3 regions of the Enterobacter sp. RHBSTW-00994 genome follow, and region 2 is predicted to be linked to each of the others. Evidence: predicted binding sites of a transcription regulator. Region 2 holds the regulator's gene; each other region holds the start of a gene.
The links. The regulator PurR, encoded in region 2, represses purine synthesis genes. The targets are predictions, from matches to a motif close to CANGCAAACGTTTGCNTG.

Region 1: pyrC (dihydroorotase) is a predicted target of PurR. The motif match lies at 1,278-1,295, and genes of this name have one in related genera.
Region 3: carA (glutamine-hydrolyzing carbamoyl-phosphate synthase small subunit) is a predicted target of PurR. The motif match lies at 1,222-1,239, and genes of this name have one in related genera.

Annotation. Positions count from the first base shown of each region.
Region 1 is NZ_CP056199.1:1,765,920-1,770,067, forward strand. Features, by position in the region: gene dinI (DNA damage-inducible protein I) at 1-91, opposite strand, end outside; gene pyrC (dihydroorotase) at 166-1,212, opposite strand; gene HV346_RS08325 (lipoprotein) at 1,342-1,902, opposite strand; gene mdtH (multidrug efflux MFS transporter MdtH) at 2,017-3,225, opposite strand; gene rimJ (ribosomal protein S5-alanine N-acetyltransferase) at 3,462-4,046, shown strand; gene HV346_RS08340 (YceH family protein) at 4,056-4,148, shown strand, end outside.
Region 2 is NZ_CP056199.1:2,033,236-2,037,383, forward strand. Features, by position in the region: gene punC (purine nucleoside transporter PunC) at 1-149, opposite strand, end outside; gene punR (DNA-binding transcriptional activator PunR) at 264-1,175, shown strand; gene purR (HTH-type transcriptional repressor PurR) at 1,194-2,219, opposite strand; gene HV346_RS09780 (YnhF family membrane protein) at 2,517-2,606, shown strand; gene HV346_RS09785 (hypothetical protein) at 2,608-2,772, opposite strand; gene HV346_RS09790 (MFS transporter) at 2,771-3,937, shown strand; gene sodB (superoxide dismutase [Fe]) at 3,975-4,148, opposite strand, start outside.
Region 3 is NZ_CP056199.1:717,572-721,719, forward strand. Features, by position in the region: gene dapB (4-hydroxy-tetrahydrodipicolinate reductase) at 182-1,003, shown strand; gene carA (glutamine-hydrolyzing carbamoyl-phosphate synthase small subunit) at 1,458-2,606, shown strand; gene carB (carbamoyl-phosphate synthase large subunit) at 2,625-4,148, shown strand, end outside.

The DNA.
Region 1 (4,148 bases), 270 kb from region 2:
TGTGAATACGGCGGGATAACTCACCAGCCAGTGCATCGATCGCACCAGCTGGCAGGATGGTTGTTTTGGCAATAGTGACTTCAATACGCATAAATGCCCCCTGTGTAATATACTGTTTATTTATACAGGTAAGTTCTAAGCTTTACAACCAGGGGCGTTCATTTTTTAGCGCTTTATCGTCCAGTGTACGGTTTCACCCGCCAGGAACGGGATCAGCGTATCATCCGTCAGGGCTATAGATTCCTCAACCTGGCTTGTTTTGCGCTCAAGTTCAATAAAGGTGTCATTGACAGGCAGGTCATAAAAACGTGGGCCATTAAGCGAGCAGAAGGCTTCGAAATGCTGCAACGCGCCCATTTCTTCAAACACGGTCGCGTAGCTGGCGAGGGCCGTCGGGGCATTGAAACAGCCAGCACAACCACAACTGGCTTCTTTACGATGGCGGGCATGAGGCGCAGAGTCAGTCCCGAGGAAAGCGCGCGTGAAACCACTGGCAACCAGCTCACGCAATGCCTGCTGATGGATATTTCGCTTGAGGATCGGCAGGCAGTACAGATGCGGACGCACGCCGCCTACCAGCATATGGTTACGGTTAAACATCAGATGCTGAGGTGTAATCGTTGCGGCAATAAGCTCATTACCTTCACGCACATAATCAGCGGCATCTTTTGTTGTGATGTGCTCAAACACCACCCTCAGACCAGGAAGACGCTGACGCAAAGGTTCCATCACTGTTTCAATGAAGCGGGCTTCTCTGTCGAAGATGTCGATATCGGCATGAGTGACTTCACCATGCACCAACAGCGGCATGCCCAATTTTTGCATTCTTTCCAGCACTGGCATAATGGCATCGATACTGGTGACACCGTGGCTGGAGTTGGTGGTCGCATTGGCAGGATAGAGTTTGGCTGCCGTAAACACACCTTCATTGAACCCGCGCTCGACTTCATTTGGGTCGAGTGTGTCCGTCAGATAACAGGTCATTAACGGGGTGAAGTCATGTCCAGCCGGAACGGCAGCAAGAATTCGCTGGCGATAAGCGATAGCGGCATCGACGGTGGTGACAGGCGGAACCAGGTTAGGCATAACAATCGCGCGGCCATAAATTTCGCTGGTATAAGGCACGACGGTTTTTAGCATATCGCCATCACGCAGATGGATATGCCAGTCGTCAGGGCGGCGGATTTTAAGAACCTGGGGTTGTGCAGTCATGGATGTGCTCCGGCTTGTCAGGAATCAGTCACTAGGATGGCTGTTTTTGCCGGACACAAATCATATGCGGAAACGTTTTCGTTTGCACACGTTTCCGCAAAAAAAAAGGGCGCATTTGCGCCCGTAAGGTTAATCGGTGAAGGGAATAATGATTTCACCCGGTTTCACCTCTATCCCTTTCGCATATTTTTTCGCCAGTGATTCACCTTTGCTCTTGTCCTCACTCAGGACATACGCAGGTTGCTGATTAAAATAATTACGCAATGACTGGTTCAGATAAGGCATCAGGGTCTGCAATACGGGCTTCATCTTGTCTGGCGAGACGTCTGCATCCACCACTTCCATCTCCTGAAGATAGATAGCCCCTTTCTCTTTATTAAAGACCGGCAGCGCTTTAAGTTTCAGTTTGATATTCGCTTTTTGGCTACCAAACAACGAATTCATATCCAGGCTGGCATCGCCGGAGAGGGTCACTTTGTTGGGTTCCTCGCGTCCGATCTGGCTGGCGAGATTGGTGAGTTCGATATGGGCATCAGCGACACCCGGCACGCCGATGTCTTTGGCGAAGTTATTGTGTTTTTCCAGCGCCTGATTAATTTCCTGCTCACTGACGGTATATTGCGTAAGCTGGTTACAACCTACCAGCAGGCCGCTGACGATCAACGCCGCGGCAATGACGATCTTGTTCATGGGGTTCCTCAACATGATATCGGCGCATCTGTCCTGACGCGTCAGTATGTCAGGCTGATACAGCACAAACCAGCAGAAAAAACTGATAACGCAAGGATACCGCCCATCCGTTTGTCATGCGCCGGGTTCGAGCATACTGCGGGCACTGCGTTTTGGGCTGAACTGCCACCACAATGCGAAAAGGGTCATAAAGCCTACAACGCCGAGCATCATCCACGGCAGTTCAGGCTGATTCATTGCTTTACCTGCATCAAACAACCAGCCGCCACCGGCATAACCCAATGCGCCACCAAAAGCGAGCCCCAGACGGCTGAATCCCATATAGCTGCCGCGTGCCCGGGCATCCGCAAGACCGGCGCTGAGCGTTTCACGGGCCGGTTCGGCGATAATAGAACCGATGTAGAAGGTACAAATCAGCATGAAAAGTTGCTGTAACGAATTCACCAGGCCAATAGGCATCATGCTTAATGTCATCAGCAATAGCCCAGCCATCAGACGATGTTCAAGCCGGAATCGCTTTTCGCTCCAGCGTGCAATCGGGTAGAGCAGCGTCAGTGACAGACTGGCCTCAATGGCATACATCCACTTAACGGCCGCCGGAGAACCGGCAACATCGTTAACCATGATGGGCAACATCAGCATGACCTGGACGGCCAGCATGTAGTAACCCGTCAACGTTAATACATAGGTGACAAAGCGTTTGTCACGCAGCACGCGGCCAAGACCTTCACGCACGGGCGCTTTAACGGTAGAAAGTTTCCATGCCGGCAGGAGCCAGGCATTAAAGCCCGCACACAGAATAAACAGTATCGCACCCGTCGCACAGACTAACCGGAAGTCATACTGCAACAACCAACTTCCCAGCAGTGCACCAATCACTGCACCCGCGCTATCCTGCATCATCAGGAGGGAGAAGAACCGGCCACGCTGTTGTGGTCGAATCAGTTTTACCACCAGCGCGGTGCGTGGAGGATCAAACAGTGTGCCGCCAATACCGGAGAGAAAGCAGGAAAACCACAGTAGCCAGGGTTCATGCGCAATCGCCATAGTGGCGAATCCGGCCGCACGTAACAGCATCCCCGTGACAATCATCGGCTTTGCGCCAAACCGGTCGGCAATAGCCCCGCCAAAGACGCCCAGCCCTTGTTGAACAAACTGACGTAAGCCGAGCGCGATGCCGACCATTAATGCCGCCCAGCCCATTTGATCCACAAAGCGAATAGAAATGAGGGGAAAAACGACAAAAAAGCCGAGCACGACCAGCATGTTATCAACTAACAGGAAATATTTACCCAGATTACGGGCCTGCGATACGCGGGACATTTCCCCTCCAGGGAAAAGAAGATGGTGAGCACGCTAATATTCTGCGGTGTTGCCGCCTGTTTTCCCACCCAACCAGCGACAATATTTTTTTATCAAAAGGGTGCTTTGATAGAGAGTTCTCATCGAAAAAGATGAAAAGTACGCAAAATGGTATGTCACTGTTTTCACAGAAAGCGAACGCGCAGGTATAGTAAAGCTATTAGGGTGAGCAGAAGTCACGGGAAGGAGTGGTATCGATGTTTGGCTATCGCAGCAATGTGCCAAAAGTGCGTCTGACGACAGACAGGCTGGTTGTTCGTCTGGTGCATGAGCGTGATGCCTGGCGGCTGGCGGATTATTACGCTGAGAATCGTCAGTTTTTAAAGCCCTGGGAACCGGTTCGGGATGAGAGTCATTGTTATCCATCAGGCTGGCAGGCGCGTCTTGGCATGATCACCGAGTTTCACAAGCAGGGGACAGCGTTTTATTTTGCTCTGTTAGATCCTGAAGAAAAAGAGATTATCGGTATCGCCAACTTTTCGAATGTGGTGCGTGGCTCGTTTCATGCTTGCTACCTCGGTTATTCCATTGGACAGAAATGGCAAGGACAAGGGCTGATGTATGAAGCGTTAACGACGACGATTCGCTATATGCAACGTACCCAGCATATCCACCGTATTATGGCGAATTACATGCCGCATAATCAGCGCAGCGGTAATTTGCTGGCGCGACTGGGGTTTGAAAAAGAAGGTTATGCCAAAGATTATCTGCTGATTGATGGTGAGTGGCGGGATCACGTGTTGACGGCGTTAACCACCAAAGAATGGACCGCAGGTCGTTAAGGAGTGAAGATGAAATATCAGTTAACCGCCGCTGAAGCGCGCGTCATTGGTTGTCTGCTTGAAAAGCAGGTTACCACGCCGGAACAGTACCCGCTTTCCATT
Region 2 (4,148 bases):
AATAAACTCAGGCTGGCGCTAATGGCCGCGGCAGGTGTTTGTAAATCTTCCTGCATAGCAGCGAAAGCCGGTAAATACATATCGGTGGCCAAAAAACCCAGCACGCTTAAGCCGCCGAGCCACACTAAAAATCCTTTCCTGGGGTGCATTGTTTTTTTCTCCTGAGGAGGCAGGTGTACATTGGCGCTGAGTGTAGGGAGTGCAAAGCTGCTTGTGAAACGCTAATATTTGGCGAGTGCATTCAAATTTTTTGTAGGCAGAAAATGTGGTCAGATTATTCTTTGGAAGTGGTGGATGCTGTCGCCCGTAACGGCAGTTTCAGCGGTGCAGCTCAGGAGCTTCATCGGGTTCCATCAGCGATAAGCTATACGGTGCGTCAACTGGAGGAGTGGCTGGCAGTGCCGCTGTTTGAACGACGCCATCGCGATGTGGAGTTAACACCTGCAGGTGTATGGTTTTTGAAAGAAGGGCGTTCTGTTATCAAAAAAATGCAGATCACCCGTGAGCAGTGCCAGCAAATAGCGAACGGTTGGCGAGGGCATCTCTCCATTGCCGTCGACAATATCGTCAAACCCGAACGGACTCGGCAAATGATTGTCGATTTTTATCGCCATTTCTCTGATGTTGAGTTGCGGGTTTCACAGGAAGTATTCAACGGCGTCTGGGATGCTCTGGCGGATGGCAGGGTCGAAATGGCTATTGGCGCAACGCAGGCCATTCCTGTCGGGGGGCGCTATGCGTTTCGCGATATGGGAATGCTCAGCTGGACTTGTGTGGTGGCAAGTCACCACCCCCTGGCTGCAATGAAGGGGCCGCTGAGTGACGACACACTCCGTAACTGGCCTTCACTGGTGCGGGAAGATACGTCCCGTTCACTGCCGAAGCGTATTACCTGGTTGCTGGACAACCAAAGGCGTGTTGTTGCGCCTGACTGGGAATCCTCAGCAACATGTTTGTCGGCCGGGCTGTGTGTGGCGATGGTTCCCGTACACTTTGCGCGTCCAAAAATTGACAGCGGTGAGTGGGTTTCGCTGGAACTGGAGAACCCGTTCCCGGATGCAGCTTGTTGTCTTACCTGGCAGCAAAATGATATTTCGCCTGCGCTGGCCTGGCTACTGGAGTATCTGGGAGACAGTGAAACGATGAATAAAGAGTGGTTGAGGGAGCCGGATTAACCGGCTCCGAAAAGAGCATTAGCGACGATAGTCACGGAATGGGCCATCCGCAACAGAGCGACGCTCGATAAGCCGAGGGTGGACTTCAATTGTTTGCGATTCTTCGCGCTTGCTGACAATTCTGTCCATCAACATATTGAACGCTGTTTCACCAAGTGAATCTTTTGGCTGATGAATCGTGGTCAGTGCCGGTGTAAAGAAGCGAGCATTTCGCACATTGTCATACCCGATCACCGAAATATCCTGTGGTACGCGCAGACCAAGTTCATCGGCTGCACACAGTGCGCCCATCGCCATAATGTCGCCACCGCAGAATACAGCGGTTGGTCGGTGCGGCTGTGACACGATCTGCTGCATGGCGTGATAACCAGATTCAGGCTCAAAATCGCCCTGTACAATCCAGTTTTCCGGAACTGTGATCAGCGCTTCTTCCATCGCTTTCATAAATCCAGCCAGACGTCCCGCTCCAGTGTTGCGCTCCAGTGGACCCGGAATGACGCCAATATCGCGGTGGCCACGCTCAACCAGGTAGCGTCCCGCCATGTAACCACCTTCGAAGGCGTTATCATTCACTGAGTCGGTGAAATCAGCCCGGGTATCTCCCCAGTCCATCACAACCATAGGAATATGGCGATACTCTTCCAGCATGGAGAGCACGGACTCAGGGTATTCGGAACACATAACCAGCAGACCATCAACGCGCTTTTGCGCCATCATGGACAGGTAAGCGCGTTGTTTTTCAATGCTGTTCCATGCATTGCCCAGGATCAGCGTATAGCCTTTCTGGAAGCAATTTTTTTCTACTGCTTCAATAATCTCAGCAAAATAGGCTGCTTCACTACTGGTCGCCAGCAAACCAATGGATTTGGTGTGATTGACTTTCAGGCTGCGTGCAACGGCACTCGGCGAATAGTGTAGCTCTTTAATCGCTGCCCAGACCGCATTGCGTGTCTCTTCAGCAACAAAGCGCGTTTTGTTAATTACATGTGATACGGTTGTAGTGGAAACGTTTGCGCGTTTTGCCACGTCTTTTATTGTTGCCATTAAATGTCACTCCAGACCATATCCTAAGCTCCTGAAAAACTTGAAGGTAAACGTTTGCCTTCTCTCACCCTTATCACGCAATTATGAATCGCGACACGCCGGGAAAACGACACAGGACGTCAGGAGGGGGTCAATGGCCGGTACGCTAATAAATTTAGCGTGGAATTTTGTCTGATCTTGACCAAAAGGGGAAGAGCAAAAGTGGTTATCAGTTTAAATCCTGGAAGATTTTTGACGTAAACTGTGTAAAAATGAGCAAGCTCACTTTTCATGTGGGGATTAAAAGGGGAAAAATTGATGAGTACCGATCTTAAGTTTTCGTTAACGACCACCATTATTGTGCTGGGTTTGATTGTTGCCGCAGGTTTTACTGCCATTCTGCACTGATTTAAACGGGGGGAGAAACCTCTCCCTCCGAACCTTCCTCAATTGTTGCTTTTCCGCTAAATATCTTTTGCTGTTTTGCTAACTTTTCATTTTTTGTGATTGATGTCATGCTTTCCGCTTCTTTGTTCTGTGTCGAGAACCGACGCAGCATCCGGAGTTGACCCATGAAAATCAATTTTCCTCTGCTGGCCCTGGCGATTGGCGCCTTTGGGATTGGCACTACTGAGTTCTCCCCGATGGGGCTACTGCCGGTTATTGCCCGGGGTGTAGATGTTTCTATACCTGCGGCAGGCATGCTGATCAGTGCTTATGCCATTGGTGTAATGGTTGGCGCACCGTTAATGACGTTGCTGCTTTCGCATCGTGCTCGCCGTAATGCTCTGATTTTCCTGATGGCTATCTTTACGCTGGGAAATGTGCTTTCAGCCATTTCGCCGGATTACACCACGTTGATGCTGTCACGCATTCTGACGAGTCTTAACCATGGTGCATTCTTCGGCCTGGGCTCGGTTGTTGCTGCCAGTGTCGTGCCTAAACATAAACAGGCCAGCGCAGTGGCAACCATGTTTATGGGGCTGACGATCGCCAATATTGGTGGTGTGCCGGCGGCAACATGGCTGGGAGAGGTCATTGGCTGGCGGATGTCTTTCCTGGCAACGGCCGCGCTGGGTGTTGTGGCAATGGTCGCGCTCTTCTTCTCATTACCAAAAGGGAGCGCCGGCGAGCGTCCTGATGTCCGTAATGAACTGGCGGTATTGATGCGCCCTCAGGTGTTGTCGGCACTTCTGACCACCGTACTGGGTGCGGGGGCGATGTTTACGCTCTATACCTATATTTCGCCGGTACTGCACGACATTACCCATGCGACTCCCGTCTTTGTGACGGCTATGCTGGTGTTGATTGGCGTCGGATTTTCTCTGGGGAACTACCTGGGGGGAAAACTGGCCGATCGCTCCGTCAGTGGTACGCTGAAAGGGTTCTTAACCTTGCTGATTATCATTATGCTGGCGATCCCGTGGCTTGCGCGCAGTGAAGTCGGGGCTGCTGTCAGTATGGTTATCTGGGGCGCGGCAACGTTTGCGGTAGTCCCACCACTGCAAATGCGCGTCATGCGTGTGGCCAGCGAAGCACCGGGTCTGTCGTCTTCGGTAAATATCGGGGCGTTTAACCTGGGGAATGCTCTCGGGGCCGCCGCAGGTGGGGCGGTGATTTCAGGTGGCCTGGGCTACAGCTTTGTTCCTGTGATGGGGGCGATTATTGCTGCACTCGGGTTGTTGCTGGTGTTGATGTCAGGACGTAAACAACCTGAAACGGCTTGCGCCACAGATTAAATAAAAACGCAGAAGGGCGAACCCTTCTGCGTGTCTTTTATGCAGCGAAATTCTTCGCAACAAATTCCCAGTTAACCAGTGCCCAGAAATGCTCCAGGTAATTTGGACGGGCATTACGGTAATCGATGTAATATGCGTGTTCCCACACATCGACCGTCATCAGTGGTGTTGCTTTAGTGGTCAGTGGCGTGCCTGCGTTAGAGGTCGAAAC
Region 3 (4,148 bases), 1.3 Mb from region 2:
ACCTCATGTGCTGGCCTTTTTTTTAGCCATTACTTTATCGTGAAGACGAAATCATGTCTTTTTCTGATATTTAAGTCAGTTTCACGTTAAATTCTAATTATCGGTGTTTTCAGTTGGCGGCCTAGACGAAGGCTGGGTAATCTGAAAACGGTTTACATCATTTTAACGTAAGAGAATAACTATGCATGATGCACAGATCCGTGTCGCAATTGCTGGCGCGGGTGGACGTATGGGCCGACAGCTGATTCAGGCGGCGCTACAGATGGATGGTGTGGCGCTTGGCGCTGCGCTGGAGCGCGAAGGTTCATCTCTGCTAGGAACGGATGCGGGTGAATTAGCAGGGGCTGGCAAAACCGGTGTCACCGTTCAAAGCAGCCTGGATACAGTAAAAGATGATTTCGATGTGTTCATCGATTTTACTCGCCCTGAAGGGACGCTGAATCATCTGGCATTTTGCCGTCAGCACGGTAAAGGGATGGTCATTGGCACAACAGGTTTTGACGATGCCGGTAAGCAGGCAATCCTGGAAGCGTCACAGCATGTTGCTATCGTCTTTGCAGCAAACTTCAGTGTGGGCGTGAATGTGATGCTCAAACTGCTGGAGAAAGCGGCGAAGGTCATGGGTGATTATACCGACATCGAGATTGTCGAAGCGCACCACCGCTATAAAGTCGATGCGCCATCAGGTACAGCATTGGCGATGGGGGAAGCGATTGCTCATGCACTGAATAAAGATTTAAAAGAGTGTGCGGTTTATACCCGTGAAGGTTACACCGGTGAGCGCGTACCCGGTACGATTGGCTTTGCCACTGTTCGTGCGGGCGATATCGTCGGTGAACATACTGCGATGTTCGCCGACATTGGCGAACGTGTAGAGATTACGCACAAAGCATCAAGCCGTATGACCTTTGCCAATGGTGCGGTACGTTCTGCTTTGTGGCTAAAAGGCAAGAAATATGGTCTTTTTGATATGCGAGATGTACTTGATCTCAACAATTTGTAAGATTTATTACCCATCGTGATGTGGTTATTGCAGTCGTAATGCATTGATTGCATAGGGCAATATTTTATTGCCCTTTTATTTTTCATGTTTAACTGAATTAATTAAACATAACTCTTGAAAATAAACGTTATCTTGTGTTTTTGTGTTGGTATTTTGTAAATTTTGACCATCTGGTCTACTTTTTACTGTCTTCTCTCTTTATTTTCCATTAAACGTGCCACGCAAGCGTTTTCCGATGTGATTTACTTGATCTTTTTGTCGGTTAATCGGCTTAACGCGCGCCAGCTTCCCAAAAGAACAAACAAAATATCCGTTTTGAGTTGACTTTCACCGACTAAATCCCCAGAATGCCGCCGTTTGCCGAAAATCCACTGGCAACAAATTTGCATTGATTCATGACATGGTTGTGAATTAATATGCAGATAAAGTGAGTGAATATTCTCTGGAGGGTGTTTTGATTAAGTCAGCGCTATTGGTTCTGGAAGACGGAACCCAGTTTATCGGTCGGGCCATAGGGGCAACAGGTTCGGCGGTTGGGGAAGTCGTTTTCAATACTTCAATGACCGGTTATCAAGAAATCCTCACTGATCCTTCCTATTCCCGCCAAATCGTCACCCTTACTTATCCCCATATCGGCAATGTCGGCACTAACGCCGCTGATGAAGAGTCCTCTCAGGTACATGCACAAGGTCTGATTATTCGCGACCTGCCGCTGATTGCCAGCAACTACCGCAATACCGAAGATCTTTCTTCTTACCTGAAGCGCCATAACATCGTGGCGATTGCTGATATCGATACCCGTAAGCTGACGCGTTTGCTGCGTGAGAAGGGTGCACAAAACGGTTGCATCATCGCGGGTGATAACCTGGATGCGGCCCTGGCGCAGGAAAAAGCAAAAGCTTTCCCTGGTCTGAACGGCATGGACCTCGCGAAAGAGGTCACCACCGCGGAAGCCTACAGCTGGACACAAGGTAGCTGGACGCTGGAAGGTGAGCTGCCGGAAGCGAAAAAAGAGAGCGAATTGCCTTTCCATGTTGTGGCATACGATTTCGGCGCGAAACGTAACATTCTGCGCATGCTGGTTGATCGCGGCTGCCGCCTGACAGTGGTTCCGGCGAAAACCTCTGCTGAAGAAGTGCTGAAGATGAATCCGGACGGTATCTTCCTCTCCAACGGCCCTGGTGACCCGGCGCCATGTGATTACGCAATCAACGCGATTACCTCCTTCCTCGAAACGGATGTTCCGGTCTTCGGCATCTGTCTTGGCCACCAGTTGCTGGCGCTGGCGAGCGGAGCTAACACCGTAAAAATGAAGTTTGGTCACCACGGTGGCAACCATCCGGTAAAAGATATCGATAATAATACCGTGATGATCACCGCCCAGAACCACGGCTTCGCCGTCGATGAGGCATCTATGCCTGCTAACCTGCGCGTGACACACAAATCGCTGTTCGATGGCACTCTGCAGGGCATCCATCGTACCGACAAGCCTGCATTCAGTTTCCAGGGTCACCCGGAAGCGAGCCCAGGCCCGCACGATGCCGCACCGCTGTTCGATCACTTCATCGAACTTATTGAGCAATACCGTAAGACCGCTAAATAATCAGGAGCCGAGAAGAAAATGCCAAAACGTACAGATATAAAAAGCATCCTGATCCTTGGCGCTGGCCCGATTGTTATCGGTCAGGCCTGTGAATTTGACTACTCCGGCGCGCAGGCCTGTAAAGCCCTGCGTGAAGAGGGTTACCGCGTTATCCTGGTCAACTCTAACCCGGCAACCATCATGACCGACCCGGAAATGGCTGATGCAACTTACATCGAGCCGATTCACTGGGAAGTCGTACGTAAAATCATCGAGAAAGAGCGTCCGGACGCGGTTCTGCCAACCATGGGCGGCCAGACTGCGCTGAACTGTGCGTTGGAACTGGAACGTCAGGGCGTGCTGGAAGAGTTCGGCGTCACCATGATCGGCGCAACCGCTGATGCGATTGACAAAGCAGAAGACCGCCGCCGTTTCGATGTGGCAATGAAAAAAATCGGTCTCGACACAGCACGTTCCGGTATCGCACATACCATGGAAGAAGCGCTGGCTGTGGCGGCTGACGTGGGCTATCCGTGCATCATCCGTCCGTCCTTTACCATGGGCGGCACGGGCGGCGGGATCGCGTACAACCGCGAAGAGTTCGAAGAGATTTGCGAACGTGGCCTGGATCTTTCCCCAACCAAAGAGCTACTGATTGATGAGTCGCTGATTGGCTGGAAAGAGTACGAGATGGAAGTGGTGCGTGATAAAAACGACAACTGCATCATCGTCTGCTCTATCGAAAACTTTGATGCGATGGGTATCCACACGGGTGACTCCATCACGGTTGCACCAGCCCAGACACTGACCGATAAAGAATATCAAATCATGCGTAACGCCTCGATGGCGGTGCTGCGTGAAATTGGCGTGGAAACTGGCGGGTCAAACGTTCAGTTCTCAGTGAACCCGAAAAATGGCCGTCTGATTGTTATCGAGATGAACCCGCGTGTATCACGTTCTTCCGCGCTGGCATCCAAAGCAACAGGCTTCCCGATTGCTAAAGTCGCGGCGAAACTGGCTGTGGGTTACACCCTCGACGAGTTGATGAACGATATCACCGGTGGCCGTACTCCGGCATCGTTTGAACCGTCTATCGACTACGTTGTGACTAAAATTCCGCGCTTCAACTTCGAGAAATTCGCGGGCGCGAATGACCGCCTGACCACCCAGATGAAATCGGTGGGTGAAGTGATGGCGATTGGCCGCACGCAGCAGGAATCCCTGCAAAAAGCACTACGCGGCCTGGAAGTGGGCGCAACCGGCTTTGACCCGAAAGTCAGCCTGGATGACCCGGAAGCGCTGACGAAAATTCGCCGTGAGCTGAAAGATGCAGGCGCTGAGCGTATCTGGTACATCGCCGATGCCTTCCGTGCAGGCCTGTCTGTAGATGGCGTATTCAACCTGACCAACATTGACCGCTGGTTCCTGGTGCAGATTGAAGAGCTGGTTCGTCTCGAAGAGAGCGTGGCTGAGATGGGCATCAACGGCCTTGATGCCGATTTCCTGCGCGTGCTCAAGCGCAAGGGCTTTGCTGATGCGCGTCTGGCGAAACTGGCTGGTGTT